2 linked regions of the Sinorhizobium sp. BG8 genome follow. The protein of the gene in region 2 interacts with the protein of the main gene of each other region in a pairwise test. Links are inferred from orthologs where the notes say so. Each region holds a gene or a part of one and is shown on either strand. Other genes may lie near its edges.

Region 1 (5,275 bases), on a different replicon or contig from region 2:
CGGGTCTCACCACCAACCAGGAGGTCTTCGACGGCGATCCGCGCGCGCTGGCACAGTATCTCATGAACATAGCGCATGAGACGCGCGAGATCCTAGCCAGCATAGGCATGCCCTCGCTGCGCGCCGCGCGCGGCCGCGCCGATCTGCTGCACCTGCTCGACCACCCGGCGAGCGTCGGACAGCTCGATCTGCGTGGAATGCTGGCGGTCATCGACGAGGTAAAGATCGATAATCCGGTCTATATGGAGAAGGACTATGCCGTCGACGACGGCTTCATCGAACTCGTCCGCTCGGCGCTGATAGACGGTCGGCGGGTATCGATCGAGCTCGGCGGCAACCGCTTCCTCAACAATTGCAACAAGAGCGTCGGCGGCCAGCTGGCGGTGGACATCGAACGTATCCTCAACCACGAACTGACGACGGAACAGGCCAGCGCCCTGCCCGCAGTGCGACAGGATCATCGCGGGCGACGCTTCCTCGAACCCGGCAGCGTCCGCATCGCCACCTCGGGCTCGGCAGGTCAATCCTTTGGCGCGTTCTGCAACGACGGCATGGTGCTGCGCCATACCGGCACCTGCAACGACGGCGTCGGCAAGAGCGCCTGCGGCGGTACCATCGTCGTGCTGTCACCCGGCGGCGGCTCGGAGGAATCGGGCGGCAACGTGCTGATCGGCAACTTCGCCCTGTTCGGCGCCACCGGCGGCCGCACCTTCGTCGAGGGACAGGCGGGCGATCGCTTTGCCGTGCGCAATTCCGGCGCCACCGCCGTCATCGAGGGCGTGGGCGACTTCTGCTGCGAATACATGACCAATGGCGTGGTGCTCAATCTCGGCAGCTTCGGCAAGGGCTTCGGCAACGGCATGAGCGGCGGCTTCGTCTACCAGTACGACCCCTATGGCGAACTGGAGAAGAAGGTCAGCCACGACTCGATCCTCATCGGCTCCATCACCGGCGACGACGAGATGGCGGCTGTCCATAACCAGGCCGTCCGACTGCTGCTGTCCTGGCATCTCGCCGAGACCGGCTCCGCCAAGGCGCGCTGGCTGCTCGAAAACTGGGAGAGCGAGCAGCACAATTTCGTGTTCGGCATGCCGCGCGCCTTGCTGCTCTACCAGGACTCGGACGCCATTCTGAGGGCCAAGGCCCGCAAGGAACTGGTCGAGGAACTGGCAACCGCGCTTGCCGGCCATCAGGTGCGCAAGTTCAAGCTCGCCTATCGCGACCGCAAGGCTGTCCTCAACGGCACCGTTCCGGGTTACGGCAAGACGGATACCGAGGAGATGTTTGCGCTCCTCAACAACTACACCGTGCTGCTCATGGCCCAGGGCCTTGCCATGGCCCGCGTGCCGAACGCGCTCGGCCCCTCCGAGCCGGCAGTCCAGAAGGCCGTGCGCAACCTGATCCTGACCGAAGACTTCGCGCTGATGAGCAAGCTGATGAAGCATGCCCGCGACGCGCTTGCCGGCCATAGCGACGAGCAGCTGGCCGTCTTGATCGCCGCGAAAAGGCTTGCCGACTACAAGGAGGCGCTCAGCCGCCGCAACACGCTCTCCATCGATAGCCCCGGCACCTATGGCTGGATCATCCACCGCCACCAGAGCAACCTCGACAAGATCGGCCGACTGCCGAGCTTCGAGGAACTGTTTGCCAAGCACGCCCTTTCCGACCTCGCCGTCGCCCGCAATTGAGTAGAGCCATGAAGATTCCCTACATCCCCGAAGACGCTCCCTTCAGCGGCGACCAGCGCGCCTGGCTGTCCGGTTTCCTTGCCGGCCTGCATTCCCGACTGTCCCTCGATGGCGAGGGCCCGGCAGTTGCCACGGCAACGCAGCAGAGGACCGCTTCGCCGCTCCATATCCTTTTTGGCAGCCAGACCGGCAATGCCGAGGGTGTGGCCATGGATGCCGCAAATGCGGCGCGCGCCGCAGGCATGCAGCCAGTCGTCGAGGCGCTCGACGATGTCGACCTCGCCCGCTTTGCGACGATGAAGCGCGTGCTGGTCGTGACCTCGACCTATGGCGAAGGTGAGATGCCCGACAACGCCCAGCTCTTCTGGGAAACGCTCGCATCGGACGACGCGCCACGGCTCGAAGCCATGCACTTCGGCGTGCTGGCGCTCGGCGACACCGGCTATGACGGCTTCTGCCAGTCCGGCAAGCTGATCGACACCAGACTTGAACAGCTCGGCGCAACCCGCATGCTTGCCCGCGTCGACTGCGACGTCGACTACGAGAATGTCGCTTCCTCCTGGGTCAGCGACGCCATGCCGCTCGCCGCCGCAGTCAATGCCGGCGGGTCCGAACCGGCCCTCGCGGTCGCGCCGGAAACAGCACCTGCCCGCGAAAAATCGCCGTGGAACCGCAAGACGCCGTATCTATCAACCGTCACGGTCAACCGCACGCTGTCCGGCACCGGTTCGGGCAAGGAGATCCGCCACTATGAGTTCGATCTCGGCGATAGCGGCATCGAATACGAGGCCGGCGACGCGCTCGGCGTCATGCCGGTCAACGATCCCGCCTTGGTCGATGCGATCCTCGCCCGGGTCGGCACGAACTCTGAGGCGTTGGTCGCCGGATTGGCGCGCCCGCTCGGCATCGAGCTTTCCACCGCCTTCGAAATCTCGACCCCCTCCCGCGAACTGATCGCGGGCGTCGAAAAGCGCGCCAACCACGAGGAATTGAGCCATGTCCTGCGCCATGGCGACAAGGAAGCGCTCGACGCCTGGCTCTGGAGCAAGGACATTCTCGACCTGCTGCTGCTCAATCCGTCGATGCCTGTCAGCGCCGAGGAATTCGTCGGCTGGCTGAAGCCGCTGCAGCACCGCGCCTACTCGATCTCCTCGAGCCCACTGGAAGCCAGGGGCAGCGTGCACCTAACCATCGCCAGCGTCCGCTATCACAGCCATGGCCGCATCCATGGCGGCGTCTGCTCGACCTATCTCGCCGACCGTGTGGCTGATGGCGGCAAGGCCGGCATCTTCGTCTCGCCCAACAAGGCCTTCCGCGTGCCCCAGGACAATGACGCGCCTGTCATCATGGTCGGCCCCGGCACCGGCATCGCGCCCTTCCGCGCCTTCCTGCAGGAGCGCCGGGCACGCGGTGCCAAGGGTCGCAACTGGCTGTTCTTCGGCGACCAGCACCGCGCTTCCGACTTCATCTACGAGGAGGAACTGGGCGCCATGAGCAATAACGGCACACTGACCCGCCTGGATCTCGCCTTCTCTCGCGACCAGTCGGAAAAGATCTACGTCCAGACCCGCATGCGCGAGAACGGCAAGGCGCTCTATGCCTGGCTCGAGGAAGGCGGTCATTTCTACGTCTGCGGCGATGCGACCCGGATGGCCAAGGATGTCGACCAGGCGCTGCACGAGCTCGTTGCCAGCCACGGTGGCATGACGCCGGAGGAGGCCGGCAACTATGTCAACCGGCTAAAGCGCGAGAAGCGCTATCTCCGCGACGTTTACTGAGCAGCCTTCTGTTATCATCGATCGGCCAACCAAGGAGAGCTTGAACCAATTCGAACCGAAGGCAGGCGTTTCGAATGAGTATCAGCTCATGTCATTGTGTCTGACAGTGCCCGGTTCGTTTTCAAGGCGTCGAAGAGAGCGCGGAACGGTCGACGGGGATGCTATGCCCGTCGTCCCATGCCGCCTCGAACAAGCACTTTGTGGTAGGGCTGGGGCATTTTCACGATAGGCATTCCAGCCTCCAGACAGGCTGCAACAAAGGTTTCACGAGCCACTGCGACCGGGGTCGTCTTGAGCAAGGCGCCTCGACAGGCTCGCACGGCACGCTCGTACCCTTTCCCCTGCCTGACGGGCCATTCGTGTTCAAGAAAATCCAGGGCCTCATACACCGACGCGAACGTATGCTTGAGGCCACTTTGAAGGCATATCGTCAACGGCGATGACCAGAGAATGTCTAAGTTGGGCATTGCCACCTCCATAGGAGTTCACCCGGAATCTGAAACTCCGAAAGGTGGGCACTCGTTCCACGGACTGAGTGATTTATCCCGGCCAAAGCTCCATCTCAGGTTCGTACGGAAACGTCGGTGGCTCAAGAAAATGAGAGCGACGGAGATCGTTGCATCTCACTGTTGAAGCCCGCCGCTGCCCCGAGCCATGAGGGATGTGAAACTCGATGGCAGGCGCCCGCTCTGATCAGCCCCCCGCGCTTGCAATTCATTGGTACAGGGGCATCCGCCGCTGATAGAATGGGCATGGTAGTCGGGGACATTGGCGGCGACGTCATCCTTATGCACGCATGTCCACTGATCCGTTGCTGCAGCGACGAAATCACCGATGACCTTGCGGCAGCTCCGAAGACAGGAGGGAAACGATCATGAGCGAGCATCCTCACGATGAAGCCGATCGATGGAGGCTGGGTGGCGTCAGGGTCATCAAAGGCGATCAACTTGACCCCAACACCCCGCAAACACCGGGCATGTTCCGCCAGGCGGCCATCAATCATGCTCGTGTCGGCGCGCAGAAGATCTGGGCCGGCACTGTAGCAATCGAACCGAACGCAAAGACGGGTGTCCATCATCACGGTGCACTGGAGAGCGTTATCTACGTGCTCAGGGGCAAGGCGCGCATGCGTTGGGGCGACCGGCTTGAGTATGTCGCGGAGGCCGGCCCCGGCGATTTCATCTACGTGCCACCCTATGTGCCCCATCAGGAAATCAACGCCGATCCGGACCACTCGCTGGAATGCGTGCTGGTGCGCTCTGACAATGAGGCGGTCGTCGTCAACATTTTCGACGTTGATCCCGTGGAGCAGCCGGAAGAGGTCTATTGGGTTGATCCCATTCACAAGCACCCGCATGAGTGAGTAAATAGGCCAAATCAAACAGCATTGACTAATTGATTAGTATTTGCTATTTGATTTTTGCATGATCGAGGCTGAAACCATAACCGCTGTCATGCGCGCCCTTGCCGATCCCACACGGCGGGCCGTTTACGAGCGCATCGTCAATTCAGACGAAATCACTGTCGTTGAATTGACCCGAGGCAGCAGCGTCACACAGGGCGCCATCTCCCAACATCTCAAGTCTCTGAAACAGGCCGGTCTTGTGACCGAGCGCCCTGAGGGTCGGAATGTCTTCTATCGTGCCCGGCCAGACGGTCTGGAGCCACTGGCCGACTGGATGAGCCACTATGGTCTCTTCTGGCGCGAACGCTTTGCCGATCTGAGAAACCTCTTGAAGGACATCGACCCATGACCCAAGCGGTGAATCCGGAAACACACGCCATCGTCGTCGACGAAGTCTTCCCGCA
Region 2 (5,332 bases):
CCTTCTCGCCCATTTCATCGGTCTCAATCCGTATTTCACCGGCGAGCCCACGGGGTCGATTCCATTCTTCAACCTTCTTCTCGTCGGCTATCTCCTGCCTGGAGTGGCCTTCGCGGGCCTCGCCTTCTATGCCCGCGACAAGCGGCCGGCACCCTATGTGATGATGCTTGCGCTGACGGGCGCGGCCCTCGTCTTTGCCTGGGTCACGCTCTCGGTCCGTCGCTACTGGCACGGGGAAGGCATTGCCGACTGGAAGGGGTTCCTGCAGGGAGAGACCTACACCTATTCGGTGGTCTGGCTCTTGCTCGGCGTGCTGCTCCTCATCGCCGGCTCGCGGTTCGACGCAAAGAGCATCCGCCTCTCATCCGCCGCGCTGGTGCTGATCGCCGTGGTCAAGGTCTTCCTGATCGACATGTCGAACCTCGAAGGCATCCTGCGTGCGCTCTCCTTCATCGGGCTCGGCGCCGTGCTGATCGGCATAGGTCTCTTCTATCAGAAGGTGCTGTCCGGAAAGGGCAGGGCCGGGCAGGTGTCGCCGCCTGCGGAACTGAGGACCGGAGATGGAACGTGATCGGAACGAACGTTTTAAGGCTCCTGTCCGGTTGGCGAGGATGAGCCATCCGCGAAGGATGGGGCGGCTTCCTCAGTGCGGAAGTATTACCAGCAGTGCCGACATCACGATGCAGGCAAGCACCGACAACTCTATTGCGAATTTCATGGCACGGTCCTCCTGACACTGCCGCTCAACGCGCCAGGAGGTCCGAGGTTCCACTGCACTGGGCCAGGCTTTGCAACTGGCGAATCCGATGGGATCGGTGAAGCCTGGGGCGCGACGGTGGCATGCCTTGACGCTGCCCGTTTCTACTGGGTTGCGTCGGTCGACCGGGCGGTTGTCGGACAGCCTTTAACGACACCTTAAAGACGTGCTGCTAGACCGCTCGGACGGCCTTGCATGCATCGTGGCCGGTCGGATGGCAGGGGTATGGACGAGACGCGTCACATCACAAGCCTTGATGGCCTGCGCGGCATAGCCGCGTCGCTGGTTCTCGTGTCACATGTCCACCTCATCTTTCCGTCGCTTGGACCTTTGCCCTTCACGGATATCGGCAGCGAGGCAGTTGCGGTCTTCTTCGCCCTCAGCGGCTTCCTGATGGCCTATCTCTATGGCACTCGTCCCCTGACGCGTGCGGCTGCGCAGGATTTCCTGGTGAGTCGGTTCGCGCGGATCTATCCCGTCTACTTCGTCGCGGTCTGCCTCGGCGTCCTGCTCTCCGCCGTTCCCGGTCTCGGCTACATCCATCCCATTTCCGGACTGACCGAAATCGTGCGCCACGTGATGATGCTCGGCTCGAGCGGCGTGCTCTGGTCGGTGCCTCCCGAGATACAGTTCTACCTTCTCTTTCCTGTGATCTGGCTTGTGCTGTCGAATCCCTTGCGCCACCAGGGAATCGCGATCGCGATTGCCGCCTTCCTTGCCGTCGATGCCTTGCTTGGCTTCCCGGGGCCGGGAATTCTTATCCCGTCCAAGCTGCCCTACTTCCTTCTCGGTGTGGTGGCCGGCCGGCTTCACCTCGCCTGGCGCGAGGCGCCGCGACCCGCCTGGACAGGCGTTCTGGCTATCGTGCTTTTTGCGTTTCTCTTCACCTACAGGCAGCTCTTTCCGGACGCGGCGGTCAATCCCTGGGGTCTGCCGTCGGCTTTGGCCGCCGCCCTCGTCGTATCGCTCGCCGCCCGCGAGCATCCGGCCTCCGCATGGCTGCTGTCCTCCCGACCGCTTCGCTTTGCCGGTGCCGTCAGCTTCTCGCTCTACCTGTTCCATGTGCCGGTCATGTTCCTCACCAGAGAGACGTTTTCCGGTCTGTTGCCCGAACCTCTTCTGTTGGTGCTCGCGACTGCAAACGCCTTCCTCGCGGCGTGGGTGAGCTACCACGTGATCGAGACACCGTCGCGCCGCATGCTCGTCTCGCTCTGGCGGAAACGACGCGCGATCCGTCCTGCGGACGACCGCATAGATCTCTCGCGCCTGCCGGCGGACACGCAGCGGATCCACTGACCTTCGAGCGATTTGCCCGGTTCCGGTTGCATGAATTATCCGGTAGAGAAAAGGTAATCTCTTCCGCCCAACACTCCTCTCGTCCCGGATGAACAGCATGGCCTCGAACGCACTGACCGTATCCGGTCTCAACATCCATCCCCTGAAAAGCGGCCGCGCCATTGCGGTCCCGCAGGCCGAGGTCCGGCTCGACGGATTTCGTGGCGATCGCCGCTTCATGGTGGTCCAGCCGGATAGTCGGTTCATAACGCAGAGGGAGCTCCAACTGCTTGCCCGGGTCGAAGCCCGCGAGGTCGAGAACGGCATTCGTCTTGCCATGGAGGGACGCGAGTTGACGGCGACCTTCGATCCGTCCGCGCGGATGGACGTTACCGTCTGGGACAGCGCCGTCAGTGCCGCCGTTGCCGGCGAGGACGTGAGCGCGACGCTTTCCGAGTGGTTCGGACAACCCGTCAGGCTGGTGCACATGGACGCGCAAGCACGACGGTCGGTCGGGGCCGATTGGGCGGGCGAAGCGGCTGACGTCGGCTTCGCCGATGGATTTCCCATCCTCGTCACCACCACCGGCTCGCTCGCCGACCTGAACCGCACACTTGTCGCCAAGGGCCAGGAACCCGTCGGCATGGACCGTTTCCGCACGAACATTCTCGTGGAGTGCGACGAGCCCTGGGCAGAGGATTTCTGGCCGGCAATCGAAATCAACGGCATCGTCTTTGATCTTGTGAAGCCCTGCGCGCGCTGCATCATGACGACCCAGGACCAGGTGACTGGCGATCGCATCGGCGGCAATCCGATCCAGGGCCTGGCGGAAAAGCGCATGTCGGCCGATCGCCGCGTGCCCGGTGTGCTCTTCGGCTGGAACGCCGTGCCGCGCGGCACCGGCGTGATCAACCTCGGCGATGCGGTCGCCGTGCATGGGGTTCGTGGTGAACGCTGGCCGATGAAGGTGAGGGCCTGAACGGCAGCCGGGTGCCATCAGTGCCGTTGATCGCGCGGTCAATTTAATTCACTTTTTGAAATGCGTGACCGCACGTATTTTGGCGCTTCGAATCCCCGGAGGAAGTCAATGTCCGTGCCATCGTCCCTATCCCAGAGGTCTGCCTCGAGCCCGTCCATGCCGTGGACGATCATCGCTGCCGGTTCGATCATTGCCATGCTGACCTTCGGCCCCCGGTCGGCCATGGGGTTCTTCCAGTTGCCTATGCTGCAGGATACCGGTTGGGACCGGACCACCTTCGGACTGGCGATGGCATTGCAAAACCTTTGCTGGGGTTTGAGCCAGCCCTTCTTCGGCGCAATCGCTGACAAGTTCGGAACCTGGCGCGTTCTTGCCATGTCCGGCATCATCTACTCTACCGGTCTGTTCCTCATGTCGCTCGGCTCATCGCCGGCCTGGCTCTACATCGGCGGGGGCGTGCTTGTGGGCCTTGGCGTCGGTGCCGGTTCCTTCGGTATCATCCTCTCTTCCTTTGCCCGGAACGTGAGCCCGGAACAGCGTTCGATGGCCTTTGGCCTTGGTACGGCCGCGGGCTCCGCGGGCATGTTCCTGTTCGCCCCATTGAGCCAGGGCCTGATCTCCGCCTACGGCTGGTCCGACGGCCTCGTCTATCTGGGGCTGATGATGCTGGTGGTGCCGGTTTTCGCCATTCCGCTGCGCGGCAATTCGTCGTCGGGACGGCAGGCTGAAGCCGCCTTCAAACAGACCGTCGGTGAGGCATTGAAAGAGGCCCTCGGTCACAAGAGCTACCTGCTGCTTGTCTCCGGCTTCTTCGTCTGTGGCTATCAGGTGGCTTTCATCACGGCGCATTTCCCTGCCTATATCGGCGATATAGGCATCGATGCGCGCTATGCGGTGATCGCGCTGGCACTGATCGGCTTCTTCAACATCATCGGTTCGCTTGCCGCGGGCGTCATCGGCCAGCACTACTCGAAGCCCTATTTCCTCGCGCTGATCTATCTGGCGCGCTCTGTTGCGGTGGCGGCCTTTCTGCTCGTGCCGGCGACGCCGACGACGGTCATCGTCTTTGCGATCGTCATGGGCCTGCTGTGGCTTTCCACCGTGCCGCCGACGAACGGGCTGGTCGCGATCATGTTCGGAACCCGGCATCTCGGGCTCCTCGGGGGCATTGTCTTCCTGTCGCACCAGGTCGGTTCATTCCTGGGCGTGTGGATGGGAGGCTACCTGTACGACCACTTCGGCACCTACGATCCGGTCTGGTGGCTGGGTGCTGCCCTTGGCGTGTTTGCCGCCGTCGTACATTGGCCGATACAGGAGCGAAGCGTGGTGCGGCCTGCTGCCGCATGACCCGCCAGATCAGGCGCTCCCCGAAAAAAAACGGGGAGTGCGATCCTTGCAATGTGTCACAAATCTTTCTAAATCAGCCGTACCGGCATCGCCGGTTTTGTTTTGCAGCCATTATGCTCACAATGAGCATAATTCAAGTGCCGCCCGGATCGGGCGGAAGGAGGGTCCCATGTCCACTCTGGCTCGCTCGAAGGAAAAGGCAGAGATCGCCCATCCCCCGACAGCCGCCGAGCGTTTCGGCGTTCTCGACATGCCGGACCTCACCTATACGCCCGAGGTGGCGCGCGAGACGGAGCATCTCTACGAGCGTGTCAGCCAGTTCATTCCCGCCATCGAGTGGCCCGTCTATGCGCCCTATGTGCATGCGATCAACCGGCTGAAGAAAGAGCGCGGCGCGGTCATCCTGGCGCACAACTACCAGACGCCCGAGATCTTCCATTGCGTAGCCGACATCGTCGGCGATTCGCTTCAGCTGGCGCGGGATGCCACCAAGGTGGACGCTGAGATCATCATCCAGTGCGGCGTGCATTTCATGGCGGAAACGTCGAAGCTGCTCAATCCTGAAAAGACCGTGCTGATCCCCGATGCGAAGGCAGGATGCTCGCTGTCGGAATCGATCACCGGCGCCGACGTGCGGCTGCTGAAGCAGCGCTATCCGGGCGTGCCTGTCGTCACCTACGTCAACACGTCCGCCGACGTGAAGGCCGAGACCGACATCTGCTGCACCTCGTCCAATGTGCTTGCCGTCGTCGAAAGCCTCGAGAGCGACACGGTGCTCTGCATCCCGGACGAATATCTGGCGATGAACGTCGCCCGCCAGACGAACAAGAAGATCCTGACCTGGAAAGGCCACTGCGAGGTCCACGAACGCTTCACGGCCGCCGAGCTCCTTGCCTACAAGGAAGCAGACCCGTCGATCGAGATCATCGGCCATCCCGAGTGCCATCCGGACGTGATCGCCGTCTGCGACTTCT

Evidence for each region. The genes of interacting proteins can lie anywhere in the genome.
Region 1: the proteins of F3Y30_RS09955 (region 2) and F3Y30_RS25700 interact in binary tests that used the Escherichia coli proteins (3 or more experiments, as listed by UniProt). The link is inferred for Sinorhizobium sp. BG8 from one-to-one orthologs.

The regions. Positions count from the first base shown.
Region 1 is NZ_CP044012.1:1,046,401-1,051,675, forward strand. What follows is about bases 1,183-4,081. They hold F3Y30_RS25700 (sulfite reductase subunit alpha), read left to right. Parts: upstream 1,183-1,696; coding sequence 1,697-3,466; downstream 3,467-4,081. Other genes in these bases: F3Y30_RS25695 (glutamate synthase-related protein), read left to right, coding at 1,183-1,688; F3Y30_RS25705 (DUF982 domain-containing protein), read right to left, coding at 3,628-3,933. Outside these bases: more of F3Y30_RS25695, read left to right, coding at 1-1,182; F3Y30_RS25710 (cupin domain-containing protein), read left to right, coding at 4,341-4,829; F3Y30_RS25715 (metalloregulator ArsR/SmtB family transcription factor), read left to right, coding at 4,891-5,220; F3Y30_RS25720 (SRPBCC domain-containing protein), read left to right, coding at 5,217-5,275. UniProt on the Escherichia coli protein: Component of the sulfite reductase complex that catalyzes the 6-electron reduction of sulfite to sulfide. This is one of several activities required for the biosynthesis of L-cysteine from sulfate.
Region 2 is NZ_CP044011.1:2,129,895-2,135,226, forward strand. What follows is about bases 1,133-4,088. They hold F3Y30_RS09955 (MOSC domain-containing protein), read left to right. Parts: upstream 1,133-2,165; coding sequence 2,166-3,011; downstream 3,012-4,088. Other genes in these bases: F3Y30_RS09950 (acyltransferase), read left to right, coding at 1,133-2,053; F3Y30_RS09960 (MFS transporter), read left to right, coding at 3,120-4,088. In the rest of the region: F3Y30_RS09945 (DUF2339 domain-containing protein), read left to right, coding at 1-571; more of F3Y30_RS09950, read left to right, coding at 983-1,132; more of F3Y30_RS09960, read left to right, coding at 4,089-4,358; quinolinate synthase NadA, read left to right, coding at 4,528-5,332.